Regions from separate parts of the Acinetobacter towneri genome, predicted to be linked through region 2. Evidence: predicted binding sites of a transcription regulator. Region 2 holds the regulator's gene; each other region holds the start of a gene.
What was found. The regulator PhoB, encoded in region 2, activates phosphate uptake and scavenging genes when phosphate is short. The targets are predictions, from matches to a motif close to TGTCATNAANCTGTCATAA.
Positions count from the first base shown of each region.

Region 1: a site for PhoB is predicted at 1,288-1,306, ahead of J4G44_RS12055 (DNA translocase FtsK). Genes of this name have one in related genera too.
Region 3: a site for PhoB is predicted at 1,374-1,392, ahead of J4G44_RS06190 (inorganic phosphate transporter). Genes of this name have one in related genera too.

Region 1 covers NZ_CP071766.1:2,495,164-2,498,437, forward strand. The annotation lists gene J4G44_RS12055 (DNA translocase FtsK) at 1-1,191, opposite strand, end outside; gene trxB (thioredoxin-disulfide reductase) at 1,533-2,486, shown strand; gene aat (leucyl/phenylalanyl-tRNA--protein transferase) at 2,594-3,274, shown strand, end outside.
Region 2 covers NZ_CP071766.1:437,249-440,522, reverse strand. The annotation lists gene phoR (phosphate regulon sensor histidine kinase PhoR) at 1-1,305, opposite strand, end outside; gene phoB (phosphate regulon transcriptional regulator PhoB) at 1,315-2,025, opposite strand; gene J4G44_RS02115 (TetR/AcrR family transcriptional regulator) at 2,512-3,231, opposite strand.
Region 3 covers NZ_CP071766.1:1,297,458-1,300,731, forward strand. The annotation lists gene metH (methionine synthase) at 1-940, opposite strand, end outside; gene J4G44_RS06190 (inorganic phosphate transporter) at 1,438-3,054, shown strand; gene J4G44_RS06195 (hypothetical protein) at 3,183-3,274, opposite strand, start outside.

The DNA.
Region 1 (3,274 bases), 540 kb from region 2:
CACAGACTCATCTAAAGTATCCATTGCCTCGCTGTTTTGGAATGGGCTGTGTAAATCACTTGCAGCTTTGCCTTGCGGAACTGCTGCGAGCAATTCATCAAAAATTTGATCATCATCCCAATCTAACGAAGATTTTGCAGTGGCTTGAGATGCCGTAGATGCAGGACGCACTTCATCAAAAGGATTCGATTGTAGATGTGGCTCTGGTTCTTCAGAAGCACGTAATAATGCATGAATGTCTTGGTTATGCTGACTGTCGGTATTTTCTTGTAAAGCACGCCACACTTCGCCTGTCGCAACAATACGCTGGCTGTCTTGTTCTAAGCGATGCGCCTTTTCGATGGTTTTTTCTAACTCAACATCATCAATTTCATCTTGCACCAATAGCTGTTGCTGCGCCTGTTGCTCTTCTTCTTCACGTTGCTGCATGTGATTAAACATACGCTCTGCCGCAGGATGTGGTGCAGTTGTTTCAGCTTCTTTCGCCTGTGCAACCACGGGTTCACTTGCTGCTTCTAAATCAGTTGATGCCACTTCAACAGCAACCACAGGTGCAGCAGCGACAACGGTCTTTTTCACCTGTGGTGTAGAACGGTCAAAGTCAGATTCTGCTTCAGGTACATTGCGATAGAACAAATCTTGCAGATAAGCAGGTGTAGCTTTTAAAGTTGCCCACGTTCTGTTCCACTTCACCCCAAATGCGAGGGTAAATAAGAAAATCCAAAAGACGACTAAAAAAAGTGTTGCTCCATAAATGGTTAAAATTTGCGATAAACTTTTCCCAAGTTCAAAACCAATGATGCCGCCTGAGGCATTGTCTAACGTATCGGCAGGTACTTGCCAAAATAAATACAGCAAACTTGCTGTTGCCAATAAAATGAAGAATTGTGCAGCATAACGAAATGGTCGGTTTAAAAAACTACGTGGCCACCAGACTTGTAAGGCTTCAATAAAAAAATAAGCAGGAAGAAGCAGACTCGCCCAACCTAAAAAGCCAAACAGTAAATCGGCAATCCACGCACCTGCGATTCCACTCGCATTTGAAACCTGTTGGGTGTCACTGGAAATGTGCATCCAACCTGGGTCAAATGGAGTATAGGTCACCGTTGCAAGGAACAGATATATTCCAAAAGAGACCAAAAATAATGTCGCTATTAAGCGATGTGCATAAGCACCCGACACCGCAGTCATATATTGTCCTGTCGCCAATTCTTCATCAATGTTTTTTGTTTGTTCGATGGTCTTAAAAAGCCACCTGATTCGGAGCGTCTGTATTTCATTTAGCTGTGTCATTTAAGTTGCATTTCACGATGCAAGCTTCACCACACAGCAAGCTATAAATTATAACAGACCTTCTATTATGCATGTGTTGCCTAGAAAAAGATGCAAGATTATTGAAGTGTGTTGTTAACTTTTTCTATATAGCTCAAATCGATTTACATGATCAGTAATATCAACTTTAATCACACAGCAAACTCATCCTGTTTCACGTATAATTCCATAAATTTCTAAATAAAAAAAGGATGCTGTGCATGAGCGCTCGTCACTCACGTTTAATTATTTTAGGTTCAGGCCCTGCAGGTTATAGTGCTGCAGTATATGCTGCACGTGCCAACTTAAAACCGACTTTAATTGCAGGCTTACAATTGGGTGGTCAACTCACCACAACTACGGAAGTTGATAACTGGCCAGGTGATCCTGAAGGTTTAACAGGCCCAGCGTTAATGGAACGTATGCAAGCTCATGCGGAACGCTTTGGCACAGAAATCGTGTATGACCATATCAATGAAGTAAACCTGAATGTGCGCCCATTTGTACTGAAAGGTGATATGGAAGAATTTACCTGTGATGCTTTAATCATTTGCACAGGTGCGACTGCACAATATTTAGGTTTAGAATCTGAAGCAGCATTTATGGGTCAAGGCGTAAGTGCTTGTGCTACCTGTGATGGTTTCTTCTACAAAAACCAAAAAGTGATGGTCGTTGGTGGTGGTAACACGGCTGTTGAAGAAGCATTATACCTGTCTAACATTGCATCACACGTGACATTGGTGCATCGTCGTGATTCACTTCGCTCTGAAAAAATCTTGCAAGATCATTTATTTGCCAAAGAAAAAGAAGGCAAAATCAGTATTCTTTGGAATAACCAAGTTGATGAAGTCTTGGGCGACAACACAGGCGTAACTTCAGTACGTTTAAAATCAACCACTGATGGCTCTACTCAAATTGTTGATGTGTCTGGCTTATTCATTGCGATTGGTCACAAACCGAATACAGGCATGTTCGAAGGTCAATTGAACTTGCGTGATGGTTATATCCAAGTACAAAGCGGCACTTCAGGCAATGCGACTCAAACTTCTGTGGCTGGCGTATTTGCTGCAGGTGATGTGGCCGATTCAATTTATCGCCAAGCGATTACTTCTGCAGGTTCAGGTTGTATGGCAGCTTTGGATGCAGAAAAATATTTAGATGCACTTGGTGAATAATTTAGTGACCAAGTTTAAAGACCGCTCTCCTTGAGCGGTTTTTTTATCACGGCATTTTTAGGTATGATGAAATCAAGTTCATCGTAAAACTTCATACGGCAATTGATATGCACACGCTCCCGGCTTCACAATTCATTTTCCCCGATCCCATTGAAGTCGATCCTGAGGGTGAAGGCTTGATTTGTGTAGGTGCAGACCTCTCCCCTTCTACGCTCTATGAAGCCTATACACATGGCTTATTTCCATGGTTTTCAGAAGGTGATCCTATTTGCTGGTGGAGTCCTGAACCGCGTTGTGTGATTATTCCGCAATATTATCAGCCCAGTAAATCTTTAATCCGTAACATGAGAAAAATGGATTATCGCATTACTGTCAATCACGCCTTTGAACAGGTGATTCGCAATTGTGCCTTGCCCCGTAGCTACGCCAATGAAACTTGGATTTCTGAAGAGATCATTCAAGGGTATTGTCAGCTTTTTGCAGCAGGTTATGGCTACAGTGTCGAAGTTTGGGAGCAAGATCTTTTGGTCGGCGGTTTGTATGGGGGCAGCATTGGCAAGGGCTGTTTTGGCGAGTCCATGTTTAGCCATCGCACTGATGTATCTAAAATGGCATTTTATAGTTTGATGCTGCTCGGACAAGAACAACAATTGCCTTGGATTGACTGTCAATTGGTCAATGATCATTTAATTAGTCTGGGCGCATGTACACTTTCTCGCCAAGACTATCTTAAATCGTTACAAGATGTTGTAAAACAGCCTGCAATCAATTGGAAAAAATATCAGGAC
Region 2 (3,274 bases):
TTGATTTTCTTTAGATTCGACTTCTAAGTGTGCATTATGCTGCATCAAAACGTGCTTCACAATTGCTAAACCTAAACCAGTACCGCCTGTTTGTCGGCTACGTGCGCTGTCTACACGATAAAAGCGTTCGGTTAAGCGTGGTAAGTGTTTCGGATCAATCCCGATGCCTGTATCTTCCACAGTAAAATAACCTTGATTGCCATCATCATGCCAGCCAATGGTAATCGTCCCACCTTTCGGGGTATATTTAATCGCATTGGTGATCAGGTTGCTAAAGGCACTGGCCAATTCTACATCTGAACCAATCAGATCATAATGACTGTCAATATTTAAGTTGAGCGTATGTCCATAATCGACGTTATAGGCATGTGCATCGTCAAATAATTGATTCATTAAACTTGGCATTTCAATAATTTGATTTTTGGCGATGGTTTTTTCATTTTCCAGACGCGACAGCAGCAGCAGGTCATTTACCAAAGCGTTCATGCGTCGGGTTTGTGACTGCATTTGCTCAAAAGCACGTTTCCAACGCGGGTTAATATCTTCCTGATCGGTAAAGGTTTCGATATAACCACTCAGCACCGTTAGCGGAGTGCGTAATTCGTGTGAAATATTATCGACAAAGTCTTTACGCATTTGTTCTAGGTTATGCATACGCGTCATGTCGTAAGCAAATAACAAACGGCTATCGCCACCAAACTGAGTCATTTTGACTTGCACATATTGCCCTTCATGCACGCTAGATTTCATTTTTAAACCGTCAGGTGCTTGATCAATATGATTAAAATATTCAATAAAACTAGGTTGGCGCAAAATAGTGAGGATGTTGCGTCCACGGTCTAAAGGCTGAATACCCAATAGCTTTTCAGCAGCAGGGTTCCACCATTCAATTTGATGATTTTCATCAATCAGCATCACGGCTTCATCCAACGCCACCAATGAAGACTGGGCGCGATCAATCAACCCGACCATTTCGGCCTGAACGATACGTTCCTGACGTTGTGAGCGATAAACATTGAACAGTAATGCACCCCAAATACCATGCAGATTTGGCGGCACATCATAAGGACGATTGGAAATCCAATCATTAACTAAATAGAGGGAGCGCATTTGCTGAAGAAAAAACAGCAAAAAGGCGAGGCTAATACAAATCCAAAAATACCCAATCCCAAAACCAATCAAGCTTGCAATAATTAGGAAAAAGGCCAATAAACGAAAATCTTGTTTGGCAAAAGTCCATAAACTGCTGTAACGAACTTGTTTGAGGTCACGGGCGAGTTCAGGGACTGGGTAAGGTTCGTACATAAAATAATTTTAGCCTAAAGCAACATCCGCACGTGTCGAGAAGCGATAGCCTGTACCACGTACCGTTTGTACAAAACGGTCTACGCCATACGGTTCTAAAACTTTACGTAAACGACGAATATGCACATCAATAGTTCGGTCTTCAATATATACATTGCCGCCCCAGACTTGATCAAGCAATTGCGCTCGGGTGTAAGCGCGCTCTGGGTGCGTCATAAAGAACGCCAATAGACGATATTCGGTTGGGCCCATTTCTAAAATATTGTCACCAAAACTGACACGCTGGCTGACTGGGTCCAAAATTAAACCGTTGGCATCAATAGTTTTTTCACCGCTTAAGGCATTGGCACGACGTAAGACCGCTTTAATACGTGACACCAGTTCACGGGTCGAGAACGGCTTAGTCATGTAGTCGTCCGCGCCAGCATCTAAACCTTGAACTTTGTGATCTTCTTCGCCACGTGCAGTGAGCATAATCACAGGAATTTCAGCAAGGTTGTCATCGCGTTTTAGGCGACGGCACAAGTCTACACCGCTGACACCGCCTGGCATCATCCAATCAAGCAAGATAAGCGCTGGACGTTGATCGACAATCATCTGATGAGCTTGTTTTGCATCTTCTGCTTGTAAGCACTGAAAGCCTGCCATATCTAAAGAGGTATGGATCATCTCCCGAATTGGAAGTTCGTCATCGACGATTAAAATGTAGTCATCTTTCACAACGCAATATCCTATAGATGTTAACGGTGGACCGTTTTATTTATGACAGGCTTATTACAAAGATTAATTATGACAGTATCATTGCAGAAAGGGTTGAATGGGCTATTTTTGCAATAATTTGTGACAAAATAGTGTCGATTTGATGAAAAAACTGAACAGATTCAGTCAAAGTAAATAGGGTCTGCTGACACTTCGTCTATGTTTGCGACGTGAGAGATATATCTCGCAAGATTTTTTAGCTGATATAAGGCATGAGGCAGGAAATTTAGTTATTCTAAGTGACTGACTCATAACGCAATAGCGGCAAAAAAATATGCTCGTTCCGAAGGACTGTAGCTAAAACTTTCTCAGATTGCGTTATGAAACTTGGCAATAGACCCACTATTCCCTGCCTGATCTGCTCAGTTTTAGCCTACAGCGCAAGCCATTTATGAAATGTCAGCAGACCCCTCTGAATTTGAAAAATATTATGAATATTTTTCGATTTTATGACAATGTCGAAGAATCTTTCACAAAAGCTTGCTCTTTTTCCGAAAAGGTCTGTAATAACGATAAAAATACAATACGGCAAGAAGACAAGACATCTTCCATGGATTGTTTGAAATCGCTCATCACCCAGCGAATCGCAATTTGGGTGACATAACCATTTAAGCCTGTCGCTACCAGTGAAATTTCTCGGTTGGGGCGGTCTAAATGCGGCATCATCAGCATGACAAAGGCCTGAATCATGCGGTCAAAACGCGACATAGTTTCGTGAATGGTGGCTTGGTTATGTAGTTCTTGCACCAGCATGGCATCAATATAAATAATACGTGCCATTTGCGGGTTATTTTTTAGCGTGGTCAGTAAAGCAGTCAGTCCTGCATCAATCATTTTTTTAGGATCAGCCGAGGCTTGCATAATGGCTTGCATGACATTTTGCTGTAATTCATCAATCAATTTTAAAAAAATGGTCTGAAACAGTTCTTCGCTTTTTTTAAAGGATTCGTAGAAATAGCGCTCGGTTAGTTTGGCTTCGGTACAAATATCTTTTACGGTCACGGCAAAAAAACCATGCGTGCCATAGGCTTGAATACCTGCCTCAATCAGTTTTTCACGACGCGCCTGTTTGCGCTCAGTTAAAGACAAGCCTTTAAACTGACGTTCTTTTTGTTGTTTCTGGGTGGTTTTTTCTGTTTCTGCAGTCACGGGCAGTTGTTCTGTCATGTTCAGTTAAGCCAAATAAGAACCGTAATTAGGCTTTATACTA
Region 3 (3,274 bases), 860 kb from region 2:
GGTCAGGCGTTGTACCACAACAACCACCTGTAATATTGATGAGACCACTTTCTGCAAATTCTTTTAAGAAGGCTGCAGTTTGTTCAGGGGTTTCATCATAACCACCAAAGGCATTTGGCAAGCCTGCGTTCGGGTGAGCTGAAACAAATACATCGGCCACGTCTGAAACAGTTTTGACGTGTGGACGCATGGCATCTGCGCCCAAAGCACAGTTAAAACCAATTGAAAGTAAATCGCCATGACGTACCGAGTTCCAGAAAGCTTCTGCAGTTTGACCCGTTAAGGTACGTCCTGAAGCATCGGTAATGGTACCTGAAATCATCAACGGCAATTCACGCCCGAGCTGTTTAAACACTTCTTTGACCGCAAAAATCGCAGCTTTACAGTTTAAGGTGTCAAATACAGTTTCAATGAGCAGGATATCTGCACCACCTTCAATTAAGGCATGCGCAGCTTCAATATAGTTTTCTTTGAGTGCATCAAAGCTAATGTTACGAAATGCAGGGTCGTTTACATTTGGTGAAATTGAACAGGTACGCGATGTTGGCCCAAGTACACCTGCCACAAAACGTGGTTTGTCTGGTGTTGAATATTTTTCACAGGCAGCTTTGGCTAAACGCGCTGCTTCGCGGTTAATTTCTGGAACCAAATCTTCCATGTGATAGTCAGACATAGAAACGCGTGTGCCGTTAAAGCTGTTGGTTTCAATAATGTCTGCACCCGCATCTAAGTAGGCTTCGTGAATACCCTGAATAATGTGCGGTTGGGTCAGTACCAATAAATCATTGTTGCCTTTGAGGTCATGTGCCCAATCTGCAAAACGCTCACCACGATAATCGGCTTCTTCCAATTGATGGCGTTGAATCATAGTACCCATAGCACCATCGATAATTAAAATTCTTTGGGCAAGAAGCGCTTTCAGGGTGGTAAGCGTGGACATAAAAAACCCTTTATGACTGAATCCGAAATGAGCGCTATTTTAGCAGAGTTCGCACGGCTTTCGTGCACTTGAAGCGACCAGAGAGAGTGGAAGTCGTAAAAATAGTGCATAAAGCAGTATTTTTAGGATTTTGCTGTAGCTTTTGAACCTAAATAAAAGTTGTGATGAGGAACATTCTAATTTTGATTTTACTTTGATGCGTCATCGCTTTGTCATATTGCTCAGGCAAAATTGGCTCACGGTGAATTTTGTCTGACACTTTAGGCAAATATGACAAAGGTGTAACAATCTAAATTTGAGAGAATGGCATAAGAAAAGTAGGTTTATTTATTCTAAGTGTTTAAATTTAAAAGTTAATTTTAATTTTATGCACAAAAAATACAGCTTAAAGTGTGAAAATAAAGTATGAAAGTTGCTTTATATAACAGCTCTTTGTCATATAATTGTCACAATTTAATTGAACAATAAGGGGATTTTAAATCCTCTTTTCTGCTTGCATGAATTCTAATCCAACTCCTGTAGATTCAGCACACAAGTCGACCACTAAATCGACCAATGTTCATGTGCCTACACCGAAATTTTTTATGCCGGTGTTTTTAACGATCATCGTTTCTACCCTTATTTATATTGGTTTCCAATTGTCTGCGGACTTATCCCACGTGCCTGCGCTAAGCATGTACTCGGTGATTTTATTGGCGACCGCTTTATTCATTGCCTTAGGCTTTGAATTTGTGAATGGTTTCCACGACACAGCTAACGCAGTGGCAACGGTTATTTATACCAATGCCCTGTCTGCACCTGTGGCAGTAATGTGGGCGGGTTTCTGTAACTTCCTTGGGGTGATGGTCGCCAGTGGCGCAGTTGCCTACGGTATTATTGCCTTACTTCCAGTCGAATTGATTATGAATGTCGGTTCAGGCGCAGGCTTTGCCATGGTTTTTGCCATGTTGATTGCCGCGATTGTCTGGAACTTAGGAACGTGGTTTTTCGGTATTCCTGCTTCAAGTTCGCACACTTTAATCGGTTCGATTTTAGGTGTGGGGATTATGAACTACTTGCTGAACTCAGGTGCGGGTGCAAGTGGCGTAGACATGGAACAAGTCATGAAAGTGGGCAAGGCTTTATTGTTCTCGCCACTGATTGGTTTTGCCTTTGCTGCGATTTTGTTCTTCTTGGTGAAAAAAATCTTCAAGAAACAAATGGAGTTGTTCCAGCCACCTGAAGGCAATAAGCCACCACCACCACTGATTCGTGCCATTCTAATTTTTACTTGTACTGGGGTAAGTTTTGCGCATGGTTCAAACGATGGTCAAAAGGGCATGGGTTTAATCATGTTGATTTTGATCGGGATTGTGCCGTTGGCGTACTCGTTAAATAAAGAGTTAGGCCAAAACCACATTCAATCGTTCCAGCAGCTTTCAACGCAAACGGCTGATGTGATTTATCCACAACATGCCGATATGCCAGATGAAAAAGCGCGTCAGATTATTACTAGTTATATTCAGACCAAAGAAATTACTCCTGAAGTCGTGCCTGCTTTGGCAAGCTTAACGGACCATTTGGGTGAGCGTGTGGGTCAATATGGCAACTTGAAAGATGTGCCTGAAGCTGAAGTAGCAGAAATGCGTAATGATATGTATTTAAGCACGACTTCATTCAAGCGTTTAGACAAAGCCAATGCCTTGCCTGAAATGTCGGAAGAACAGAAAAAAGTGGTTAAAAGCTACCGCAGCCATTTAGATTCATTCTTACAATACATTCCAACTTGGGTCAAAGTTGCCGTTGCCTTAGCACTAGGCTTGGGTACGATGGTCGGCTGGAAACGTATTGTGGTGACTGTTGGTGAACGTATCGGTAAGCAGCACATGACTTATGGTCAAGGTATGTCTGCCGAGCTTGTGGCAATGTCAACTATTGCTGCTGCAGATGGTTTGGGGATGCCAGTTTCAACTACACACGTACTGAACAGTGCGGTGGCAGGTACCATGGTGGCAAATAAATCGGGTCTGAATTTCCAAATGGTGCGTACAATTCTTTCGGCTTGGATTTTCACTTTACCTGCGACAATTTGTTTATCGGGTAGCTTGTTCTGGTTGTTCTTAAAAGTGTTTTAATCCATTCTCAACTTTTTTGAGTGGTTGAAAAAAGCGCTGTGATGATACAGCGCTTTTTTTATACCTGCAGATCAGTCTAGAGAAATATTTGCAGGCAAGTTTTTGAATAGATAGATTAGCGGTTTACATTACTTTTTAAATTTTTGGATGACTTTGTCCAGCGGTAATTTATCTGCAGCAAAGCCATAGAGCGCAGCGAAAGGTAGGGCCGTTCGTGCCA